DNA from 4 places in the Pseudomonas paeninsulae genome. Region 4 is predicted to be linked to each of the others. Evidence: riboswitches for the same ligand, from Rfam matches in the RefSeq annotation. Region 4 holds a riboswitch; each other region holds the start of a gene.
What was found. A riboswitch is a leader RNA that binds a small molecule or an ion and turns the genes downstream of it on or off. The one in region 4 is predicted to bind cobalamin.

Region 1 (5,874 bases), 400 kb from region 4:
TTGAGCTGCATGAATGCCTCGCCGCGTTCGCCCAGGGCCGCGGCGGTGCGCAGGCGCTCGGCCTCGACCAAGGCCTGGATCGCCGCACGTAGCGGCGGGCGGGTGATGCGGATAAAGCGCCAGGGCTGCATCAGGCCGACGCTGGGCGCCTGATGCGCCGCCTCGAGCAGGCGCGCCAACAGCTCGGGGGCTACCTCGCCGCCACTGAAGTGGCGCATGTCGCGCCGCTCGGCGATGGCCCGATAGACCGCCGCGCGTTCCTCGGCGCTGAAGGCATGCGGGTTCATAGGCGCTCACCAGGGGCAAACAGCTGCGCCGCTGCTAGCGGATCGGACGGCAGATAGAAGTGGATATAGGAGGCAGTCAGGCGGCCCTGGCGATAGACCGCCTCGGCAGTGCGCTTGTAGTTCGGGCACTCGCCACGGGCGATCGGCTGCAGCGCGCTGGTCAACGCCGAATGGTGGAAGCTATGGCCGCGCAAACGTCCCTCCGGTAATTCGACTTCCTGCAGAGCCAGGGCGGTCAGGCGCGGCTGCAGGGTCGCCTCGCCTTGCAACACGCCGAGCATCTGGCCACTGACGCCGGCCTGGTCGGTCAGCCGCTCGAACAGGTAGAGCATGCCGCCGCATTCGGCGTGGATGGGTTTTCCGGCGCCATGGTGGGCGCGGATCGCATCCGCCATGGCCTGGTTGGCTTCCAGCTGGGCCAGGTGCAACTCGGGGTAACCACCAGGCAGGTACAGGCTGTCGACCTCGGGCAGCTGGCTGTCGGCCAGCGGCGAGAAGAAGCACAACTCGGCGCCCAGCTCGCACAGCAGATCGAGGTTGGCCTGGTAGACGAAGGCGAAGGCGGCATCCACGGCCACGCCGATGCGCACGCCGGCGAGCAGGGCGGGAATCTCGCGCGACAGCGGCGCGGCGAAGGTCACCGACGGCGGCAGGCTGACGTCGGCGCTGGCAGCCAGGGCATCGGCCGCCGCGTCCAGGCGTGCGTCCAGGTCACTCAGCTCCTCGGCCTGAATCAGGCCCAGGTGGCGGCTGGGCAACTCGACCGCGGCGCTGCGCGGCAGCGCGCCGTACCAACGGATGGCCGCGGGCAGCGCATCGCGCAGGATCTCGCCATGCCGGCTGCTGCCGACCCGATTGCCAAGCACCCCGGAGAACGGCAGGTCGGGCTGAAAACTGGCCAAACCATGCGCCAGGGCGGCGAAGGTCTGGGCCATGGCCGAAGCGTCGATCACCGCCAGCACCGGCACGCCAAACTGGCGCGCCAGATCGGCCGCCGACGGGTTGCCGTCGAACAGGCCCATCACCCCTTCGATCAGAATCAGATCGGCCTCACCGGCCGCCTGCCAGAGCAGGCGGCGACTTTCCGCCTCGCCGACCATCCACAGATCCAACTGATACACCGGCGCGCCGCTGGCACGGGCGAGAATCATCGGGTCGAGAAAATCCGGCCCGCACTTGAACACCCGCACCCGCTTGCCCTCGCGCGTATGCAACCGCGCCAGGGCGGCGGTGACCGTGGTCTTACCCTGCCCCGAGGCCGGCGCGGCGATCAATAATGCGGGGCAGTGGCGTGGCGCGCTCATGCCGGCACCCGCATACCCGTGGGCGCGGACTTGTCCGCGCATGGATCTGCGCACCTGCAGCCGCTTCCAGGGAACATCGGCGGTGCGGCCTCCATCAGAATTCCACCCCCTGCTGCGCCTTCACCCCTTCCTTGAACGCATGCTTGACCAGGTTCATCTCGGTGACGGTATCCGCCGCCTCGATCAGCCCCGGCAAGGCGCCGCGGCCGGTCACCACCACATGCTGCAGCAGCGGCCGCGCCTCGATGTCGGCGAGCACCGCGTCCAGCTCCAGATAGCCCAGTTTCAGGGCGATATTCAGCTCATCCAGCACCAGCAGGCCGATGGCCGGGTCATTCAGCAGCTGGCGCGCCACCACCCAGGCCTGCTGGGCTTTTTCGATGTCGCGCGGGCGATCCTGGGTCTCCCAGGTGAAGCCCTCGCCCATCACGTGGTAGCTGACCTCCTCGGGGAAACGGCGAAAAAAGTTCTCCTCGCCGGTGCTGGCCGCGCCTTTGATAAATTGCACCACCCCCACCTTCATCCCGTGGCCCAAGGCGCGGGCGACCATGCCGAAGGCACTGCTGCTCTTGCCCTTGCCATTGCCGCTGTGCACCAGCAGCAGGCCGTACTCATCCTGAGCCTGAGAAATCTTCTCGTCGATCAGCGCCTTCTTGCGCTCCATGCGCGCCTTGTGCCGCGCGTCGCGTTCGCTCGATTCGCTCATCTCTTCACCTCCAGTTGCGGTTGCGCGCCCAGCCGGGAGCGGGCGCCGATATAGACAATGGCCGCCAGGCCGACATACAGCGCCAGGCGGCCCAGGTAACGCGGGGAATGGACGGCGCTGCCGATCAGCCGTTGGCATCGCGGTGGCAGCTTCATCCATTGATCTCCAGAAGTAGGTGGCGCTGCCGGCAGGCTCAAAGCGCCTGGTAGCGCACGCTCAGGTAGACCGCCTGGCCGGGCTGGTTATAGCCCTGGGCGGTCTCGTAATCGGCATCCAGCAGGTTGGCCACGCGGGTCTGCAGGCGCCATTCTGGGCTGAGGCGGTATTCGCCGCGCAGGTCGAGGGTGGCGAAACCGGAGAGCTCCTTGGTGTTGGCCAGATCGTCAAAGCGCTGGCCCTCGGCATGCAGGCTGGCGCCGATGCTGAAGGCGCCGAGGCGGCGATCCAGATCCAGGTTGAACAGCCGCTTGGCCCGGCGCGCCAGCTCGTTGCCGTCGTTGGCCCCGGAGGAACGGTTCTCCGGCTCCAGCAGCGTGTAGTTGGCATTCCAGTCCCAGCCGAGCAGTTGGCTGCCGAGCACCAGTTCGACGCCGCGAATGCGTGCGGCATCGACGTTGGCCGGCGCCATGATGCTGGCGTCGTAGGCGATCAGGTCGTCGATGCGGGTGCGGAAGGCGTTGACCGACCAGTGGCCCCAGGCATGCTGGCCGAGCAAACCGGCCTCCAGGCTCTGGGAAGTTTCCGCCTGCAGATCCGGATTGCCATAGCCGGGGTAGTACAACTCGTTGAAGGTCGGCGCCTTGAACGCCGTGCCGTAGCTGAGAGTCGCGCGCAGCCAGTCGCTCAGGGCATAGCCGTAGCCGAGGTTGCCGGTGTCGTGCCGGCCGAACTGCTGATTGTCGTCGCGGCGCAGGGACAGCTGCCAGTCATGCCGACCGACTTCGCCGAGGTACTGCACGAAGGCGCCGGTGTTATCCCGCGAGTCTTCGGCGTAATCGGTGCTGCCGTTGACCTCGTCGTGCTGGTAATCGGCGCCCAGGGTCAGGGTATGGCCGGGCGCCAGGCTCAGGTCGTTCTGCCAGCTGAGGCTGTCGCGACGGCTGTCGAAGCGCGAATAGAAGTCGCCATCCTGGAACGCATCGGACTTGTCCTCGCTGCGTCCGGCCTGCAGGGTCACCTGCCAGGGCTCGAGCGGGGCGAAACGCGCGCGGGTGCCCAGCACATTTGATTCGCCATCGGCATGGGCGCGGAAACCGGCAGTGCGCTTGCGGTTGACCTGGTCGTAATCGTTGTGCGATTTGGCCCGCAGCAGGTTGGCGTCCAGCTCCAGGCCGTTGGCGAAGCGATAACCGGCGCTCAGCGCGGCGGACAGGTTGCGATAGCCGTCGGCATCGTCTTCGTAGCCGCTGGTGGCCGCCGACTTGACGTTGATGCCGTCGGTGTCGGCGCCACTGAGGGCCAGGCTGTACCAAGCGTTATCGGTGCCGCCGCTGACCCCGGCACTGCCGTTGTAGCTGTCATGGGTACCGTAACCGGCGGAGAAAAATGGCTTGGCGCCTGCGCCGGCGCCCTTGCGGGTGAAGATCTGAATCACCCCGCCGATGGCTTCCGAGCCGTACAGGCTGGAACGCGGCCCGCGCACCACCTCGATCCGCTCGATCAGCTCCAGCGGCAAATCCTGCAGGGCCGCGCCACCGGACGTCACCGAACCGACCTTGATGCCGTCGATCAGCACCAGCACATGGTCGGATTCGCTGCCGCGCATGAACAACGCGGTGGTCTTACCCGGGCCGCCGTTGTTGGCGAAGGACACGCCCGGCACCTTCTTCAGCAGCTCGGGCACGGAAGTCGCCTGGCTCTGCTCGATCTGCGCACGGTCGAACACCGTCACCGCGGCCAGGCTCTGCTCGGCAGTCTGTGCAGTACGGGTAGCGGTCACCAGAAGGTCGTCGAGACGAGTGTGTTCGCCCGCCTGGGCCAGGGGCACGCAGGAAACGGCGCACAGCAGCAGGGTTGAGGGCTTGATTGGAAGGGAATTGCTCATCGCGTTCTAGGCTCCGCCGCCCCACCCGGGCGATCTTGGCTGAGTAAGACACGCGGAGAACCAGCGGCGAATGCACTGCACAACGGCGCAGCCCACACGCCAGACAACGCCCTCCGCGATGCCATGGACTGCGACAGGCCGGTCTCCGGGCTTACGAGCGGCGCGCGAAAATGCGCAATCCCACCAGACGCACCTTCCCATGCCGAAGCACAGTGGTTGAAAAAGCGCTGGTTTGACTCGTCTACCGTTGCGGGGGCAGCGTCGGAATGGTTGGCGTAAACACGCGCAACGCACCGACTTCCCTGTTTACTCGCGGCCATGGCCGCGGGTCACCTGAAGCAAGAGGCGCGAGTGTAGATATTTCGGGCGGGCCGTCAATGCGCCGAGCGACCCCGGGCGTTCAGGCCACGACCACTGCGGCAATCGGTCGCTCACTGGCCGATCAGGATCAGCTTGCCGGTCTGCGGATCACGGTAGACCTGGCCGACACTCTCCAGTCCGGCGCCGTCCTGGCCCTTGAGGCTGTCCGGCAGGCTCGGCAGTTCTCGCCCGCGCTCCACCGGCAGCGGCTGGCGCTGTGCCTCGAGCCGCTGCAGCAGGTCGGTCTGCGCCACCAGGGCGGCGATCAGACCGCAGGCGAACACCAGCACCACGTCGACCAGGTTGGCCAGCGGTCCGAGCGGATCGTCGTCGCCCTCGGCGAAACGGTTAGAGCGCCAGCGCCGGCTCATCGGCCTGCTCCTCGGCCGCCATGGCCTCACGTCGATCCAGCAGCTCGTCGTACCAGCGTCGGCGCAGGCGGCCTAGGCCGAAGCCGATCACCCCGGCAAGCAGGCCGAACACCGTGGTGTCGAAGGCCACCCGCATGGCCACGCTGAGAATCTGCACATTGCCCTCGCCGAGGGCTGCCAACCCAGGGCCGAGCGGGATCAGCGTGCCCATCAGGCCGAGCATCGGACCGATGCGGGCGATCAGGTCGGCGCGCTCCAGGCGCTTGCGCGCGCGCCGCTCAATTTCCGCCAGTGGCAAGCGTTGCCAGCGCGCCAGGCCGCCGCAGCGTTCGCCGACCGCCACCCCGCAATCCCATACCGCCAGCGTCAGCAGGCCGAACAGACCGAGGGTCACCGGTTGCAGCAACCAGCCGACCAATAGATGCAGCCAGGTGAATAGTTGACTGTCGAACATGCCTAGAGCCCTCCACGGGAATGATGGCCGCGGCCACGCCAGATGCCCAGGCCCAACAGGCCGGCCAACAGCAGGACGCCAAGCCAGAGTTGCCGATCCGGCGCCTGCCCGGCACCTTCTGCCGCCTCTGCGGCGGCTGGCTGTTGCGCTTGCGGCGGCTGCGCCGCCTGGATTTCGCTGACCGTGCTGGGTGCCTGCTGCGGCCGGGCCTCGATCTGCGCCGCCTGCAGGCGTTGCTGCAGGGCCGCGCGCAATTCGGCCGGCAGTTGCGGCAGCAGCCATTGCAACATCGGATGATCCGGCCGGGTATGGCCGCTGCCGGGCAGGCCGTGCTCGACCACCAGACGG
Region 2 (5,874 bases), 650 kb from region 4:
AGCGGCTGGCGATGCAGTTGAACAGCTGCCGCGCGTTCTGCGCGCCGCCCTGACGCAGGTACTGCCAGAGCCGTTCGCTGTCGGCCGCCGGCACGTTGCCCAGGCCGCTCAGCTCGGGATCGGGGCTGTCGTCGCCGGGCACCATGATCACCTGGGCGCCGCGCTCGGCCAGTTCGACCAGACGCTCGATACCGTAGCGCCAGTAACTGACGCCGCCATGCACGGAAATCAGGATCACCTTGGCGTGCTGCAACACCTGCTCGACGTAGAGATCTACCGAGGCGTGATTGCCCAGCTGCGCCGGACTGGCCAGGCGCAGGCTCGGGTAATCCGCCGGCAGCTGCCGCGCCACCTCGGCCAGCAACGACAGGTGCGAATCGCCGGTGCAGAGAATCACCAACTCGGCCGGGGTCTGGCCAAGGTCGGCAATGCTGTCGGCCGGCAGCTGGCTGCCGGGCTGGGTGCGCAATAAATGCATGATCGCTCTTCTTGTAGGAGGTGCTGGGCGGCACTCCGCGTTAGCCGCGGCCCGTGCGGCTAAAGCCCCTCCCACACTCTGCTCAGGCCAGCGCCGCTTGCAGCTCGGCTGCGATGACGGCGTGGTCAAGCTGCTGGCCGATCACGATCAAGCGGGTGATTCGCGCCTCGTCGGCCTGCCAGGCGCGGTCGAAATGCTTGTCGAACCGCTGGCCGACGCCTTGCAGCAGCAGGCGCATGGGTTTGCCGGGAATCGCCGCGAAGCCCTTGATGCGCAGGATGCCGTGAGTGCCGACCGCAGCTTTCAGTGTCTGCAGCAGATGCGCTTCCTCGGCCTCCGGTAGTTCCACGTGGAACGAATCGAATTCGTCGTGATCGTGCTCTTCATGCCCTTCCAGATCGTGGTGAGTCTTGCGTGCGTCGATATGCAGCTCGGTCTCGCAGTTCAGGCCCAGCAGCACTTCCAGCGGCAGCTCGCCACCATGGGCTTCGATGACCTTGACCGCCGGCGGCAGCTCCTCGGCCACTTCGGCACGCACCGCAGCCAGGGCCGCGGCGTCGAGCAGGTCGGCCTTGTTGAGAATAACCAGGTCGGCGCTGGCCAGTTGGTCGGCGAACAGTTCGTGCAACGGCGACTCATGGTCGAGGTTGGGGTCGAGCTGGCGCTGCTGGTCGACCTGTTCCGGGAAGGCGGCGAAGGTGCCAGCGGCCACCGCCGGGCTGTCGACCACGGTAATCACCGCGTCGACGGTGCAGGCGTTGCGGATTTCCGGCCAGTTGAAGGCTTGCACCAACGGCTTGGGCAGGGCCAGACCAGAGGTTTCGATGAGGATGTGATCGAGGTCACCACGCCGCGCCACCAGCTCGCGCATCACCGGGAAGAACTCCTCCTGCACGGTGCAGCACAGGCAGCCATTGGCCAGCTCGTAGACCCGGCCGTTGGCTTCTTCTTCGCTGCAACCGATCGAGCACTGCTTGAGGATTTCGCCGTCGATGCCCAGCTCGCCGAACTCGTTGACGATCACCGCGATACGCCGCCCCTCTGCATGGCTGAGCATATGCCGGAGCAGGGTGGTCTTACCGGCGCCGAGAAAGCCGGTGACGATGGTGACGGGAAGTTTGGCGAGCGTTTTCATGGGCGACCCTGCGTGGCTTCGAAAGAAAGACCAGCGGGCAGGGGGAACAGGCGTGGCGATACAACGCGCCAGCCATGCACCACCGGAGCACCCCGCCCGGTTGTCAAAAGCGTTGCGAGGCAGGTCTCCTGGCTCACGACCGGGCTGGCGAATACTCGCCGGCCATTCCCTTCGCCTTCCCGCGCGGACGCAGTGGCTGTCGGGCTGTCGCGCTCAGGCGACAGACCAACACAAGGGTACGAGTCGTTTACAGTTGCGGGGGCAGCCAGGGCATAAACCCTGTTCCCTCTTAGCTTCGGTGGCAAAACCGAAGAACCTCGACGGGGGTGAAGGCTACGCAGTGCCCGCAGGCAGGTCAATCGCCGCAGTTGACGGGCAGGGCCGCTTCGTGATGTTCTAAAAAGCTGTTTCAGGTGTCTCGCGCATTACTGCGCGAGGTGAAACGGGAAGCCAGTGCGCCCTTACGGGCAATTCTGGCGCTGCCCCCGCAACGGTAAGCGCATGTCAGAATCTGTACAAAGTCTCGCGAGCTAGAGCCATGCAAGGCAAAAATAGGCGAGGAAGCGGAGTTTACGAATTGTAAATGAGCATTCCGAGCCTGTTTTTAACGCAGCAGGGCCGACGCGCAGCAGACTTTGAATAGGTTCTCAGGGTCGTTATAGCCACTGAGCCGCACGGCTTGGGAAGGCTGACCCTCCACTGTCCAGTCGACAGTCTGCGTAAGCCCGGAGACCGGCCTGAAACCTTGTTTGGCAACCCGCGGTGGGCGGGTACGCGCCGGAATCCCGAGCCTGTTCAGGCCTGGGTCCTTGCTGCGTTCCTCCTGCATCGCTTTCCCCAACAGCAGAAGGTCAGACCATGTCCAGCAGCGCACTCGCTTCTTCAGTAGCCGTCACCCTCCCTCTTTCGCAACGCCTTGTGCTGGCCGTCGGTAGCTGCCTGCTCGGCGCCGCGCTGATCTTCGTTGCCGGCTTCTCGCCTATCGAGGCGCTGCACAACGCTGCCCACGATACCCGCCACAGCGCCGCCTTCCCCTGCCACTGAGACCGCTGCCATGTTCAAGCGTATCGCCCAGACGGCAGGCTTCGCTGGCCTGCTTGCCGCCATTTTTCTGACCCTGTTGCAGAGTTTTTGGGTGACCCCACTGATTCTCCAGGCGGAAAGCTATGAAAACAACGCTCCGGCGCAAGACGTGCTGAACGAGCATAGTCATGCCGCTGCAACCCCCGCCCATAGCCACGAGGCTGCCGCCGGCCATAGCCACAACGCCGAAGCCTGGTCTCCCGAACACGGCTGGCAACGCACCCTGGCCACCGGTTTGAGCAACCTGGTGGTGGCCATCGGTTTCGCCCTGGTGCTCGCCGGTCTGTTCACCCTGCGCGCGCCGGGCCAAACCTGGCAGGGCCTGCTGTGGGGCCTCGGCGGCTTTGCCACCTTCTCCCTCGCGCCGGCCGCCGGCCTGCCACCGGAACTGCCGGGCAGCGCCGCCGCCGAGTTGCTGCTGCGCCAGTACTGGTGGATCGGCACGGCTGTGGCCACCGCTGTCGGCCTGGGCCTGTTGGCATTTAGCCGGCACTGGGCGCTGCGCATCGCCGGCTTGCTGGTACTGGCTATTCCCCATCTGATCGGCGCGCCGCAACCTGAGGTGCATGCGAGCCTGGCCCCAGCAGCCCTGGAGCAAGAATTCATACTCGCTTCGCTGCTGAGCAACGCGCTGTTCTGGGCGGCCCTGGGCCTAGCCGCCGCCTGGTTCTACACGCGCCCCCAGCAGAGCGCCTGAGCCGCTGCCGTGGCCAGCCCAGCAGGGGGCACGACCGCCAAGCGCCGGTTGATCTACGTCGCCGGCCTGGGTTGTCGGCGCGGTTGCTCGCGCGAGCAACTCCTGCACCTGCTGGAACAGGCACTGGCGTTGCAGGGCTTACAACCCGGCGACCTGAGTGGCCTGGCCAGCAGCGAGCACAAGCGCGATGAACCCGGTCTACGCCAGCTGGCTGAACAGCTGCATCTGCCGCTGGCGTGGTTGTCGGCCAGCCAACTGGACGCTTACCAGAGCCGCCTGAGCCAACCCAGCGCGCTGAGCCTGCAGGTAACCGGCAGCGCCGGAGTGGCCGAAGCCTGCGCCCTGGCTCAGGCCGAAATCCTGAGTGGTGCGCGCGCCGAGCTGCTGTGCGCCAAGATCCGTTCGGCCAGTGCCACCTGCGCCCTCGCCTTCGCCTTCGCCTTCGCCCCCATTGTGGAGACTGTATGACCGTCTACTTTATCGGCGCCGGCCCCGGCGACCCGGAGCTGATCACCGTCAAGGGCCAGCGCCTGCTGCGCAGCTGCCCGGTGATCCTGTATGCCGGCTCGCTGGTGCCCACCGCGGTACTCAATGGGCATAGCGCCGAGTTGCTGGTCAACACCGCCGAACTGCATCTGGATGAAATCATCCGGCTGATTCGCCAGGCCCACGAGCAAGGTCAGGACGTCGCCCGCGTGCATTCCGGCGATCCCTCGCTGTACGGCGCCATCGGCGAGCAGATCCGCCACCTGCGTGCGCTGGCTATTCCGTTCCAGATCATCCCCGGGGTGACCGCCACTGCCGCCTGTGCGGCCCTACTGGAAAGCGAACTGACCCTGCCCGACGTCTCCCAGACCCTGATCCTCACCCGCTACGCCAGCAAGTCGGATATGCCCGCCGGCGAGCAACTGCATGATCTGGCCCGCCACGGCGCGACCATGGCCATTCACCTGGGCGTGGTGCATCTGGGGAAAATCGTCGCCGAGTTGCTGCCGCATTACGGCGCAGACTGCCCGACCGCCGTGGTCCATCGCGCCAGCTGGCCCGATCAGGACTGGGTCAGCGGCACCCTCGCCGATATCGAAGCGCTGGTCAGCGCCAAGGGCTTTCGCCGCACCGCGCTGATCCTGGTCGGACGAGTGCTCAATGCCCAGGACTTTGCCGACTCGGCGCTGTACCACGCCGAGCATCGTCACCTGTTCAGGGGGCAAGACGTCTGAGGCAATACAGGCTGGAGTCGACCTTGGCGTAGTTATCCACAATCGCCACTTCGGCTCCCAACTCACGCAAACGGCTGTTCAGGTCGCTGGCATAGAGTTGCTGCAGAAAGCGCGGGTAATCGGCCTGCTGGGCCGCCGGCAATTGAGCTTGGACAAAGCCGTGCAGAGCCGGCAGCCGGAACTGCCAGTAACCTGGCCCACAGACAAAATCCTGGTCGCGCAGCAGGGCGATGAACGCCTCATCACCCTGCAGCACTGCCTGGCAGCCATCGAATAACAGCGCCAACGCAGGACTCATGCGCGCATTACTCGACCGTCACGCTCTTGGCCAGGTTGCGCGGCTGATCGACGTCGGTGCCCTTGAGCACGGCGACGTAGTAGGACAGCAGTTGCAGCGGAATGGTGTAGAGAATCGGCGCCAGGGCGTCGTGGATATGCGGCATGTTCACCACATGGGTGCCCTCGCCGTTGCGCATGCCAGCCTGCTCATCGGCAAACACCAGCAACTCGCCGCCACGCGCGCGCACTTCCTGCAGGTTGGATTTGAGCTTCTCCAGCAACTCGTTGTTCGGCGCCACCGTGACCACCGGCATGTCGCTGTCCACCAACGCCAAGGGCCCGTGCTTGAGTTCGCCGGCCGGATAGGCTTCGGCGTGGATATAGGAGATTTCCTTGAGCTTGAGCGCCCCTTCCATGGCCACCGGGTACTGCGCGCCACGGCCGAGGAACAACGCGTGGTGCTTCTCGGCGAACAGTTCGGAAACCTTCTCCACCACCGAGTCCATCGCCAGGGCTTCGCCGAGGCGGGCCGGCAGGCGCCGCAATTCGTCCACCAGCTCGGCTTCCAGTTGCTTATCCAGGCTGCCGCGGACCTGTCCGAGGGACAGGGTGAGCAGCATCAGGGCGACCAGCTGGGTGGTGAAGGCCTTGGTCGAGGCCACACCGATTTCCGGGCCAGCCTGGGTCAACAGAGTCAGGTCTGATTCGCGCACCAGCGAGCTGATGCCGACGTTGCAGATTGCCAGGCTGGCCAGGTAACCGCCCTGCTCGGGGCTCAGCGCCTTGGCGTTGCGCAGCGCCGCCAGGGTGTCGGCGGTTTCGCCGGACTGGGAAATGCTGATGAACAGGGTATCGGCCTGTACCACCACCTTGCGGTAGCGGAATTCGCTGGCCACTTCGATCTGGCAGGGAATCCCGGCCAGTTCTTCCAGCCAGTAACGGGCGACCATGCCGGCGTGATAGCTGGTGCCGCAGGCGACGA
Region 3 (5,874 bases), 670 kb from region 4:
CGGCGAGCTTCTCGGTGGTCACCGGGTACACCAATGGCAGGCGCTGCTGCGCATCGGTCAGGTGCTCTTCGATGATGCCGAAGGCGTTGCCGCCCTGGCCCTTGTTGGCTTTGGCCTTGGCCACGAAGTAGCCGACCACCGCCGCGCCTTGCAGCAGGCGCAGGGCCTTGAGGGTGATCAGCTCCGGGTCGCCGGGGCCGACACCGAGACCGATCAGGCGTCCTTTGCCGGGGCGGGCCATGCCGGGTTGCTCTATAGCACTCATCACTCCACCTCCGTGGCCAGGGCGTTGACCGCCGCCACCGCCATCGCGCTGCCGCCGCGGCGACCACGCACGATTACGTAGGGCACGCCGCGGCTGTCGGCTGCGAGGGCGTCCTTGGACTCCGCCGCGCCGATAAAGCCCACCGGCATGCCGATGATCAGCGCCGGCTTGGGCGCGCCGGCGTCGAGCATTTCCAGCAGATAAAACAGCGCGGTGGGGGCGTTGCCGATCACCACCACGCTGCCTTCCAGGTGCGCGCGCCAGTGCTCCAGGGCCGCCGCCGAGCGGGTGTTGCCCAGCTCGTGGGCCAGATCAATCACGCCCTCGTTGTGCAGGGTGCAAATCACCGGGTTGTTGGCGGCCAGGCGCGGGCGGGTGATGCCTTCGGCGACCATCCGCGCATCGCAGAGGATCGCCGCGCCCTTGGCCAGGGCGGCGCGGCCGGCCGCTCCGGCACCGGCGGAAAAGCGCAGGTCCTGCACCACATCGACCATGCCGCAGGCGTGAATCAGCCGTACCGCTAGTTTTTCCAGATCGGCAGGGATAGCGCTGAGGTCGGCCTCGGCGCGGATGGTGGCGAACGATTGGCGGTAGATTTCCTGGCCATCGCGGATGTACTCAAGCATTGCGGTTTCCTGTTGCGCAGTGGGCGGCGAACCAGTCGCCGGCCTCGTCGATAGTCATGGCAGCGGCTAGCAGTTGACCGAAACCGGCCACCTCAGGCGTGCGTTGATAGAGCTGGTAGTGGCTGGCGCTGCTGGCCAACAAGGTAAAAGGTGCGGTGTGCGCGGCGGCGCAGGAGCGCGGGCAGGCGCTCAGATGCACCTGCGGCCGTGCGCTGCTGGCGCGCAGGCGCTCGGCCAGGCGCAGGGCATCGGCCTTGCTGTCGCTCAGGCCTTTGCCGCAGGCGGCGGAGCCGGTGCAGGCGATCAGGCTGGTTAAGGGCTCATGCGCATCGCTCAGCAGGCCGAGATCGCCCAGCGCCTGCAGCACGGCGTCTGCCGCCGTCGCGGGGATATTCGGCAGCAGCAGGCCCTGCCAGGGCGTCAGGCGCAGGCTGGCGTCGCCCTGCTGTTCGGCCAAATCGGCCAGGGCGCGCAGTTGCGCAGCGTCGATCCGGCCCAGTCGCGCGGCGGTGGCGACCATGCACCGGCCCGCTTGCCGCTGTGGATACGTGCCGATGGGCGCGTGCGGGCTGACCGGCGGACGCTGCCACGCTACGGGTGCGGCTTGCAGGGTGAAGGGCAGGCGCGCTTGCAGTTGTTGCAGGAGTTGGCTGGCTGGAATCACGCTCAGCAGCTGGCGCATGCGGCTGTGGTCTGTGCCGGCTAGTTCGAGAAACAGCTTTAGTAGTTGTTCGATCAGCACGGGCGCCTGTTCGACGTTGACCACGCCTAGTGGCGCCTCACCGGGGCAACCGGCCAGACCGAAAGCCAGCCGGACCGGCTGTCCGGGCAGGGCGCTGAGCCAGATATCGTGGGGGTGTTCGAGCATCGTCAGGGCTTCGCCGCCGTCCAACTGGAGGGCGAACTTGGCCGATAGCGCGTGCAGCACCGGGCTGTCCTGCAGCAGCGCGAGCAGTTGTGCGGCCAGCGGCCGGGTATCGAGCAGGGCCTCTGGGTCGAGGCCGGCGGCGGGGCTGAGCAGCAGGTTGCGCACATCGTCGCTGGCGACATGCCGTGGGCCGAGGCCGGCGGCCAGCAGGCGCTCGATCAGCGGCTTCTCGGCTTCGCGGCGCACGCCGCGAATCTGCAGGTTGCTGCGGTTGGTCAGTTCCAATACGCCGCTGGCGCAGTGGCTGGCCGCCTCGGCAATGGCACGGGCCTGGGCGCTACTCAATACGCCGCCGGCCAGCTTGACCCGGCAGATGCCGCCGTCCAGGGCATGGACGATACGCAACAGGCCGGGGCACGCCGATCCCGGTTTTTCGGGGCGTGGTACGGACGGATCGACGGTGGTGGAAAAGTCGCGCAAAGGTTCACCAGCAACAACGAACCTGCCTACGATCTGCTGCGCGTCGGCCCTGCTGCGTTAAAAACAGGCTCGGAATGCTCATGTACAGCTCGTACACTCCGCTTCCTCGCCTGTTTTTGCCTTGCAGGGCTCTAGCTCGCGAGATCGTAAACAGCTTCTACGACGCGGCGACCGAACCAGCAGAGTCCGCCCAAGTGGGAGGGGAACTCAATGGCATCGGTACACCCCGCCCGATGTTGGCACTCGCGACTAGCGTCGTAGGCAGGTCTCCTGGCTGACAGGTCATCATCTGGCGCGGCCTTCCCGGTTACCCAGTGGCGCTGTTGCGGCAGACTCGCTGTTTACAGTTGCGGGGGCAGCTCGGTCACGATCAGCAGATCGCTCCGGATTCCCTCTTAGGCCCATTTTAGAGCCTGTCCAGGGGCGTGCGAGCTAGAGCCAGGCAAGGCGGAAATGGCTGAGAATGCGGAGTTTACGAGTAGTAAATGAGCAGTTCGAAGCCATTTCCAACGCAGCATGGCCGACGCGCAGCAGACCCTGTTCAGGCTCTTGGGCACCGACGAAGGCTGTATTATGCCCGCTTTGTTTGACGCGCAGACACCCTTGCTCGTCGGGCGGGCGTAGAGGAGTAGGTATGACGGCCTGGTTAACCCTGGTGGGGATCGGTGAAGACGGCTATGCCGGCCTGGGCGAGGCGGCCCGCGAGGCGCTGGGCGATGCGCGTTGTATCGTCGCTGGCGCGCGGCAGCTGGCCCTGCTGCCGGCGGATCTGTCGGCCGCGCATGAGTTGTGGCCCAGCCCCTTCAGCCTGGAGCCGCTGCTGGCCCGGCGTGGTACGCCTGTTTGCGTGCTGGCCAGCGGCGATCCGCTGTTCTATGGCGTCGGCGCCAGCCTGGCGCGGCAGCTGCCGGCCGAAGAGCTGCGGGTGTTCTCGGCGCCGTCCTCGGTATCCCTGGCCGCTGCCCGGCTCGGTTGGCCGTTGCAGGAGGTGACGGTGCTGTCGCTGGTGGCGCGCCCGTTGGCGGCGTTGCAGGCGCGGATTTTCCCCGGCGCGCGCCTGTTGTTGCTGAGCAATGATGGCGACAGCCCGGCGGCGGTGGCCGAGCTGCTGCGCCAGCGTGGCTTCGGCCCCAGCCGCCTGACCGTGCTGGAGCATCTGGGCGGCACCAATGAGCGGCGCGTCGATGCTCTGGCCAGCGACTGGCAGCTGCCGCGCGCCGCCGATCTCAATCTGCTGGCGGTCGAATGTATCGCCGCCGCCGATGCGCGCCTGCTGCCGCTGACACCGGGCCTGCGTGATGAGCTGTATCAGCACGACGGCCAACTGACCAAGCGCGATGTGCGCGCCATCACCCTGGCGCGCTTGGCCCCGCAGCCGGGCGAGCTGCTCTGGGATGTCGGCGCAGGCTGCGGTTCCATCGGTATCGAGTGGATGCGCGCCCATCCCGCTTGCCGGGCCATCGCCATCGAGGCCGACGCAGGCCGCCAGGGGCATATCCAGCACAACCGCGACGCCCTCGGGGTGCCGGGCCTGCAGCTGGTCGCCGGTCACGCGCCCGCCGCACTGGCCGGCCTGGCCGCGCCGGATGCAATCTTTATCGGCGGCGGGGTGACCGTGCCCGGTGTGCTGGAGCAGTGCTGGGCCAGCCTCAAGCCGGGCGGCCGGCTGCTGGCCAACGCCGTCACCCTGCAAAGCGAAGCGGCGCTGGTCGCCTGGCGCGAACGGGTCGGCGGTGAGTTGACCCGCATCGCCGTGGCCCAGGCGCAACCGCTGGGCGCTTTCGACACCTGGCGCAGCGCCTTGTCGATCACCCTGCTGCAGGTGCGTAAGCCGTGAGCGCGCGCATCCTCCTGCTCGGCGGCACCACTGAGGCGTTGTTGCTGGCTCGGCGCCTGGGCCCCGAGAGCATCTACAGCCTGGCCGGCCTCGGCCGGGTTCCCGCTGATCTGCCCTGCCAGGTGCGCGTGGGTGGTTTTGGCGGCGCCGAAGGCTTGGCGGGATTTATCCGTGAGCAGGGCATCGAACTGCTGCTCGATCTGACTCATCCCTACGCCGCGCAGATTAGCGCCAATGCCGCCCGCGCCGCTGCGCTGAGCGGGGTGGCCTGCTGGGCGCTGCGCCGGCCGGGTTGGCAGGCCGTTACAGGGGATGACTGGCGCGAGGTGGATGACTGGGCCGGGTTGGTTGCAGCCCTGAACGGCTTCCGGCGCCCGCTGTTTACCCTGGGGCGCGAGCCGCTGGAACACCTGCACGAGATTCCCCCTCACCAGCATTGGACGGTGCGTTGCCTGCAAGGTCAGGAGGCCGTGCCGCGTGCGGAAATCATCGGCGCGCGTGGGCCGTTTGAGCTGAATGAGGAGCGTGCGTTGTTCGCCCGTCTGCGCAGCGATGTGCTGATCAGCAAGAACAGCGGCAGCCAGGCCACCGAGCCGAAATTGCAGGTCGCCCGCGAGCTGGGCCTGCCGGTGCTGCTGCTGCGCCGACCGAGCTTGCCAGCGGTGGAGCGCGAGTTCGTCAGCCTCGACGACCTCTGCGAGGCCTTGCCGCTGTAGACCTGTAGGGTGGGTTAGCGACGCGGGACGCCGACCACACACGACAGTGGCGCGGCGCGTAACCCAGCAGGCGATGGACCGCGTTGCGCCGCTGGTGGGTTGCGCCGCGTCGCGAATGGATGTGTTGTTCGGCAACCGCGGCATGCGGCTAACCCACCCTACGTAAACGGATCGCCTGTTAGACTGCCGGCCCGCTCTGGAGGCCGCCATGACCACGCCCGTTTCGCCCTACGCCTGCATTCTCTTCGTCGGCCCCGACCTCGCCGACGGCTCGTTTGCCGAGCTGTTCCGCCAGCGCCTGGCGGCCTTGCGCGGCGCGGCGGCGCTGGCCGATATCGTCGACACTAGCAGCGGTTACGCCGAGCTCTGGCAGCGGGTCAGTGAAGGTCAACGGCCGTTGCTGGTGATCGACCTGGAACCGCAGAGCAGCAGCCCGCACCTCGACTGGTTGCGCAGCGAACTGGGCCAACTGGCCGAGGCCGAGCAGCTGTTTGTCGCCAGCGCCATCGGCCAGAGCGAAGGCTTACCGGTGGAAGTCGCCTGCGCCCTGATCGAACGCCCCGAATTGCACCTGCCCTGCGTGGGAGTCGCCGCCATACCGGGGCACCACGCCTGGTCGCAGATCCCGCCGCATCAGCAGCGCCTGCTGCTGTGCAACGGCCCACGCTGCACCCGTCGTGGCGCCCTGGCGCTGTGGAAAAGCCTGCGCGCGCGGCTCAAGGCCGCCGGCAAGCTGGAGTGCGCGGGAGGCGTGCATATCACCCGTACCCAGTGCCAGTTCCCCTGCGACCAGGGGCCGACCCTGAGTGTTTATCCCTCCGGTGACTGGTACCGGGTGCGCAACGAGGCGGAGGTGATTCGCCTGGTGGACGAGCATTTCGTCGGCGGCCGCCAAGTGGCCGAGCTGTTGATGCCGCGGGGCTGACCGACGCCTCGGCATCAGCGGTCATGCATATGCTCGATCAATGCGCGCTGTCGGCTGACTTGGCTGCTGACCTGGTCGGCGAGCTCGAGGGTGTCGCGCTGCAGTTGCCGGCTGTGGCTGGCCAGCCCTTGCAGGGCGTGGATCTTCTGGTTGATCT
Region 4 (5,874 bases):
AGCGTGAATACGTGATCTGCCTGCCGATGCTCGAACACCTGCACATCAAAGCCCTCAAGTTGATGACCAACAACCCGCGCAAGGTCAAGGCGCTGGGCGATATGGGCATCAACGTGGCCACTCGCGTACCGCTGCAGATCGAGCATAATCCGCACAACAAGAAGTACCTGGCGACCAAGGCCGGCAAGCTCGGGCACATGCTCGGCAGTCTGCATCAGGGCGAGGTCGAGGAAAGCCTGTGACCCGCGGCGACGTGCGCCGTCGCCTGGCGCTGGCCTGGTGGTGGCAACTGGCGGTGGTTCTGGCGCCGCTGTTTGTGCTTAACCTGCTGTTCGGTGCGGATCAGCACGTCGGTGTGCTGAGCATGCCGATGTTCATCGCCGGCCAGGCTTCGATGTTCGTCAGCCTGCCGCTGTTCCATGCCTACAAGCACGCGTTGATCGCCACCGAAAAGGCCCTCGACAGCCCTGAAGAGCCGGCGGCCTGGTTGGCCTTGGCCGCGCGGCGCCGGCTGGCCCTGCTGGGTGCCGGCTTACCGGCTTGGATTGCCGCCATCGCGGTGTTTGCCGGGCTGGAGGCGATTCCACTGATCCTCCTGGCGCTGTCCAGCGTCGTCCTGTTCTACCTCTACCGCATTCCCCGCCAGCTCGGCTGATGCGCCGTCTTTGCGCCTGTTTGCTCGCGTTGCTGGCCTGGCCGGTGAGCGCGGTCGAGCGGGTGGTCAGCCTGGCGCCCTCCCTGAGTGAAATCGTCGTGGAGCTGGATGCTACCGATTTGCTGGTCGGCGTGCTGGACGGCGGCGAGCGGCCGGCGGCGCTGGCCCACCTGCCCTCGGTGGGACGGTATGGGCAACTGGAAATGGAAAGCCTGCTCAAGCTGCAACCCGATCTGATCCTGTTGTGGCCGGACAGCATCAGCAGTGCCCAGCGCCAGCAGCTGGAGCGATTCGGCATCCCGCTGCTGATCACCGAACCGCGCAACCTGGCGCATCTGGCCGAGCAGTTCGCCGAAATCGGCACCCGCCTAGGCCGTCCCGAGCAAGGGCAAGCGCTGCGTCAGCGCTTCAGCCTACGCCTGGCCGAACTGAGTGCCCGCTACCGGCGTGAGCCGCCGCTGCGGGTGTTCTACCAGATCTGGGATGTGCCGCTGTACACCATCGGTGGCCAGCAGATCATCAGCGATGCCTTGCGCGTGTGCGGCGCCGAGAATGTGTTCGCCGAGCTCGACTTGCCGGCGCCGCAGGTCAGCGTGGAAGCGGTGTTGCAGCGCGACCCCGAGGTCATCCTGGCCGGCTCAGGCGCCCAGTTGGAACGCTGGCGCATCTGGCCACAGCTGAGCGCGGTGGCGCGCAAGCAACTCTGGCAGGTGCCGGACAAGGGCCTGGAGCGGCCGAGCTTCCAGATGATGGCGGCGACCGAAAAGCTCTGCGAGCAGCTGGCCGAGGCAAAGTAGGGCTCTGAAACGACAAGGCCCCGCATTTGCGGGGCCTTGTCGTTGGTGACTCTGGTTTATCCCATAGCTCGGATGAAATCCGGGGGAGAGGTCGGGTCGGAGTTTGGCTCCCCGAATGCTATCCGGGCTACAGGGGCTGCGCTTAGAAACGGTAGCCGACGCTGAGCTGCACCTCACGTTCGGGCGCGGGGTAGACCGACTTGCTGCCGAAATAGTTGGCGAAGCTGTCGTATTTCTTGCCGGTCAGGTTGTTCACCCGCAGCTTGCCGGTGAATTGCTGAAGCTGGTAGCTGAGCCCCGCATTGAATAGGGTGTAGCCGCCTTCGCGCTGTAGGGCGTGGCCGTCATCGCCGGAGAGGTAGCGCGGGCCGATGTAGTTGGCCTCTAGCTGACTGCTCAGGCCAGCGAGCAGCTGATAGCTCAGGCCCAGGCTTGCGGTGTGCCGCGCAACTCCAGGCACGTCGTTATCCTTGAACGCGCCTGCACGGTAGGTGGCGTCGGTGAAGCTGTACTGGCCGTTCAGCTGCAGGTCCGCGCTCAACTGTCGACTGCCTTCCAGCAGCAGGCCGTCGCGGCGAGTCTTGTCCAGGTTGAGGGTGACGAAGTTGACCGGGTCGAAGAGGATCTCGTCTTCAAGGTCCAGGCGGTACAGGCTGAGCTGGTAGCGTTGAATGGCGTCCTGCCACTCCACTCCGCCTTCCCAGGACTCGCCGGTCTGCGGTCTGAGGAAGTCGACGCCGGGCTGGGTAAAGGCGTTGTCCTCGACGTTGGCGAAGCGCAGCACGTCTTCGCGCTTGATGAAAAGGCGGGTCTGCGTATTGGCCTGCCAACTCAGGCCCAGGCTGGTGCTGTCCTCGCGCTCGGTCTGCGAGCTGTTGCGCTCCAGGTTGCGATCCTCCGCCTCGCTGCTGCGGTAGCCGAGGGTCAGGGTTAGCTGCGACCCCAGTGGCTGGCTGAGCTGGCTGTACCAATCGCGCAGGGTCTGCCGCGAACGGGTATCGCCGAAGATCGAGCTGAGTTCGTAATCGCTCTGCGTGTGATCGTGGCCGAGCAGCCACTCGCTGCGGCCCAGGGCGGTGTCCCAGTGGGCGGTCAGGCGCGGGCTGATGGTGTCGACGCGGGTGCCCTGGGTGAAGGGGGTGGCGAAGAGCGCACCGAGGCCGTCGCTGTCGCGCTGGCTGACATCCAGGTCGGCGTCCCAGTGGCTGCCGAGGTTCTGGCGCAGGGCGAACCGATGCACCTGGGTCTTGCTGTCGTTGAAGTCGTTGGGAGTGCCGGCGGCGCGGCGGTCGTTGTGGCTCTGCGCGACGCTCAGGCTGCCGGGGTAGCGCAGCTCGTCGTCGATCGTCTGGTATTCGTAGAGCGCCCAGCCGCGACTGTGGTCGTAGCGCAGGCGACCGAACAGGTTGCTGTAGGAGGCGTTGTTGTTGTCGCGATAGCCGTCGGCATGCTTGGCTTCGCCGCTGCCGTAGAGCGAGAAACCGGCGCCGAGGAGCTGGTTGAAGTTGCCGCGATAGGCCTCCAAGTCGTCCGAGCCCCGGCCGGCTTCGATGTACGCCTGGTTGGTGCTCGGCTGGCGGGTGATGATGTTGACCACGCCGCCGACGGCCTGGTCGCCATACAGCACGGTGCCGGCGCCGCGGATGATCTCGATGCGTTCGATATTGGCCAAGGGCACGCTGTTGAGGTCGGCGGTCTGCTGGCTGGGGTTGTTCAGGCGGCGGCCATCGACCAGCACCAGGGTGTTGTTCGCCGCATTCTCGCCGAAACCGCGCAGGCTCAGGGACACGCGATTGCCATCGCCGAGGGTGTCGCGAATCTGCAGGCCCGCCTGGCCGCGCAAGACCTCGACCAGGCTGTTGGCGGCGCTGTTATCGATGGCTTCGCGGGTGATGACCGCGATGCTGGCGGGGGCGGGCTGTTGCAGCGGCGTGGCACGGGTGATCACCAGCGGCGGCGCCTGATAGGGCGCGGGCGATTCGCTGGCCAGCAACGTGCCGGGTGCCAGGGTCATGGCCAAGGCCAGGGGGGAAAGCTTCATCGATCAATCCTCAAAAGGTAAACGTCTTTTGAGGAGGGCAGGGACAAGCACCGGACAAGGAGGCAATAGCCAGCGCTTGACGGTGATGCCCTCCGCAACACCAGTCAGATTGCGTCGAGGCAGGTCTCCGGGCTGCCGACTGATGCTTTTCTCTCCTTCCCAGGCGAACCCAGTGGTGTGTCGAGAAAGCCTGCGCGTGAGCGCTGTCGGTTACCGTTGCGGGGGCAGCGCAGGCGTTGCGGCTGTCGAGTTGACGGCTACGCACCTGCTTCCCTTTTCACGCGGCTGGTGTGGCCGCGACCTCGAACACGTAAACGCCGGCACCATAAGGCACGGCGGGATAAAAGCACAAGCAGTCCTGTGCGCAGACCCGGGAGCAGGTCGCTCCTACGCCTTAATCGTCTGCAGTAGCGACAGACGCTGACGCACCGCCTCCTCGATACCGGCTTGGTCGAGGCCGCACTCGGCGAGCATCTGCGCCGGCTTGGCGTGTTCGACGTAGTAGTCCGGCAGGCCCAGGTGGAGCATCGACTTGAGGATGTTCTCACGGGCGAGGAATTCGCTGACCGCGCTGCCGGCGCCGCCCATGATGCTGTTTTCCTCGATGCTCACCAGCAGCTCGTGGCTGGCGGCCAGTTCGCGGATCAGCGCTTCGTCCAGCGGTTTGACGAAGCGCATGTCGATCACCGTGGCGTCCAGGGTTTCGCCGACCTTGAGCGCTTCGGCCAGTTGCACACCGAACACCAGCAGGGCCACGCGCTGGCCCGTGCGGCGAATGACGCCCTTGCCGATCGGCAGGGGTTCAAGCGCTGCATCAATCGGGGCGTTCGGGCCACTGCCGCGCGGGTAGCGCACCGCCGCCGGGCCGTCGAACAGGTAGCCGGTGGTGAGCATGTGGCGCAGTTCGTTTTCGTCGCTGGGGGTCATCACCAGCATGCCGGGAATGCAGCGCAGGTAGGCCAGGTCGAAACTGCCGGCGTGGGTCGGGCCGTCTTCGCCGACCAGGCCGGCGCGGTCGATGGCGAACAGCACGTCGAGGTGCTGCACGGCGACGTCGTGGATCAACTGGTCGTAGGCGCGCTGCAAAAAGGTCGAGTAGATCGCTACCACCGGTTTGGCGCCGTCGCAGGCCATGCCAGCGGCCAGGGTCACGGCGTGCTGTTCGGCGATCGCGACGTCGAAATAGCGGTCGGGGTAGCGCTCGCTGAAGGCCACCAGGTCCGAGCCTTCCTTCATCGCCGGGGTGATGCCGACCAGGCGTCGGTCCTCGGCGGCCATGTCGCACAGCCACTGGCCGAACACGCTGGAATACTTGGGGCCGCCAACTTTCTTCGGGGCGGCGGCCGGGGCGTTGATCGGGTCCAGCTTGGTGATCGCGTGGTAGCCGATCGGATCGGCTTCGGCCGGGGCGAAGCCCTTGCCCTTCTTGGTCACCACATGGAGGAACTGCGGGCCTTCCAGGTCGCGCATATTGCGCAGGGTGGCGAGCAGGGTCGGCAGGTCGTGGCCGTCGATCGGGCCGATATAGTTCCAGCCCAGTTCCTCGAATAGGGTGCCGGGGACCAGCATGCCTTTGGCGTGTTCCTCGGTCTTGCGCGCGATCTCCCAGGCGCCGGGCAGGCGCGAGAGGATCTTCTTGCTGCCCTCGCGCATGCTCGCGTAGGTGCGGCTGGAGAGGATCTTGGCCAGGTAGTTGGACAGGCCGCCGACATTCTGCGAGATCGACATGTCGTTGTCATTGAGGATCACCAGCATGTTGGCGCTGATGTCGGACGCGTGATTGAGCGCCTCGAACGCCATGCCGGCGGTCAGCGCGCCGTCGCCGATCACCGCCACGCTCTTGCGCTTGCTGCCTTGCAGGCGTGCGGCGATGGCCATGCCCAGGGCGGCGCTGATGCTGGTGCTGGAGTGGCCGACGCCGAAGGTGTCGTACTCGCTCTCGGAGCGGCGCGGGAAGGCGGCGATACCGTCTTTCTGCCGCAGGCTGGCCATGCGTTCGCGACGGCCGGTGAGGATCTTGTGCGGATAGGCCTGATGGCCGACATCCCACACCAGACGGTCGTCCGGCGTGTCGAAGACGTAATGCAGGGCGACGGTCAGCTCGATCACCCCAAGGCCCGCGCCGAAATGCCCGCCGGTCTGGCCGACCGTGTAGAGCAGGTACTGGCGCAGTTCGTCGGCCAGGGTTTCCAGCTCGGCTTCGCCCAGACGGCGCAGCTTATCCGGCGTATTAGCGCGGTCGAGCAGGGGCGTCAGTGGGCGTTCGCGCGGAATCTCGTGGAAGGTCGTCGGCATCAGGCTGATCGTTATAGGTGCAAAAGATGCGGCAGTTTACCCGAAGCGCCGGAAACTGCCCAAACAAGCTGCTGGCTCCTGCAAAA

Region 1: linked by a shared signal. The riboswitch ahead of btuB (TonB-dependent vitamin B12 receptor) and the one ahead of VCJ09_RS02850 (TonB-dependent receptor) in region 4 are both predicted to bind cobalamin.
Region 2: linked by a shared signal. The riboswitch ahead of VCJ09_RS24560 (CbtB domain-containing protein) and the one ahead of VCJ09_RS02850 (TonB-dependent receptor) in region 4 are both predicted to bind cobalamin.
Region 3: linked by a shared signal. The riboswitch ahead of cobG (precorrin-3B synthase) and the one ahead of VCJ09_RS02850 (TonB-dependent receptor) in region 4 are both predicted to bind cobalamin.

What each region holds. Positions count from the first base shown of each region.
Region 1 is NZ_CP141799.1:221,764-227,637, reverse strand. Features, by position in the region: gene bluB (5,6-dimethylbenzimidazole synthase) at 1-287, opposite strand, end outside; gene VCJ09_RS01000 (cobyrinate a,c-diamide synthase) at 284-1,591, opposite strand; gene cobO (cob(I)yrinic acid a,c-diamide adenosyltransferase) at 1,686-2,297, opposite strand; gene VCJ09_RS00990 (hypothetical protein) at 2,294-2,452, opposite strand; gene btuB (TonB-dependent vitamin B12 receptor) at 2,491-4,341, opposite strand; cobalamin riboswitch at 4,461-4,693, opposite strand; gene VCJ09_RS00980 (DUF2149 domain-containing protein) at 4,773-5,072, opposite strand; gene VCJ09_RS00975 (MotA/TolQ/ExbB proton channel family protein) at 5,050-5,526, opposite strand; gene VCJ09_RS00970 (cobaltochelatase subunit CobN) at 5,529-5,874, opposite strand, start outside.
Region 2 is NZ_CP141799.1:5,320,812-5,326,685, forward strand. Features, by position in the region: gene cobN (cobaltochelatase subunit CobN) at 1-478, opposite strand, end outside; gene cobW (cobalamin biosynthesis protein CobW) at 561-1,613, opposite strand; cobalamin riboswitch at 1,715-1,948, opposite strand; cobalamin riboswitch at 2,008-2,368, shown strand; gene VCJ09_RS24560 (CbtB domain-containing protein) at 2,472-2,657, shown strand; gene VCJ09_RS24565 (CbtA family protein) at 2,668-3,393, shown strand; gene VCJ09_RS24570 (cobalamin biosynthesis protein) at 3,403-3,861, shown strand; gene cobM (precorrin-4 C(11)-methyltransferase) at 3,858-4,613, shown strand; gene VCJ09_RS24580 (hypothetical protein) at 4,594-4,911, opposite strand; gene glmS (glutamine--fructose-6-phosphate transaminase (isomerizing)) at 4,919-5,874, opposite strand, start outside.
Region 3 is NZ_CP141799.1:5,298,874-5,304,747, reverse strand. Features, by position in the region: gene VCJ09_RS24480 (precorrin-2 C(20)-methyltransferase) at 1-241, opposite strand, end outside; gene VCJ09_RS24475 (precorrin-8X methylmutase) at 265-891, opposite strand; gene cobG (precorrin-3B synthase) at 884-2,239, opposite strand; cobalamin riboswitch at 2,483-2,682, opposite strand; gene cbiE (precorrin-6y C5,15-methyltransferase (decarboxylating) subunit CbiE) at 2,874-4,076, shown strand; gene VCJ09_RS24460 (cobalt-precorrin-6A reductase) at 4,073-4,792, shown strand; gene VCJ09_RS24455 ((2Fe-2S) ferredoxin domain-containing protein) at 5,001-5,717, shown strand; gene VCJ09_RS24450 (methyl-accepting chemotaxis protein) at 5,732-5,874, opposite strand, start outside.
Region 4 is NZ_CP141799.1:626,267-632,140, forward strand. Features, by position in the region: gene ribA (GTP cyclohydrolase II) at 1-242, shown strand, start outside; gene VCJ09_RS02840 (MFS transporter) at 239-655, shown strand; gene VCJ09_RS02845 (cobalamin-binding protein) at 655-1,452, shown strand; gene VCJ09_RS02850 (TonB-dependent receptor) at 1,595-3,493, opposite strand; cobalamin riboswitch at 3,595-3,813, opposite strand; gene dxs (1-deoxy-D-xylulose-5-phosphate synthase) at 3,881-5,788, opposite strand.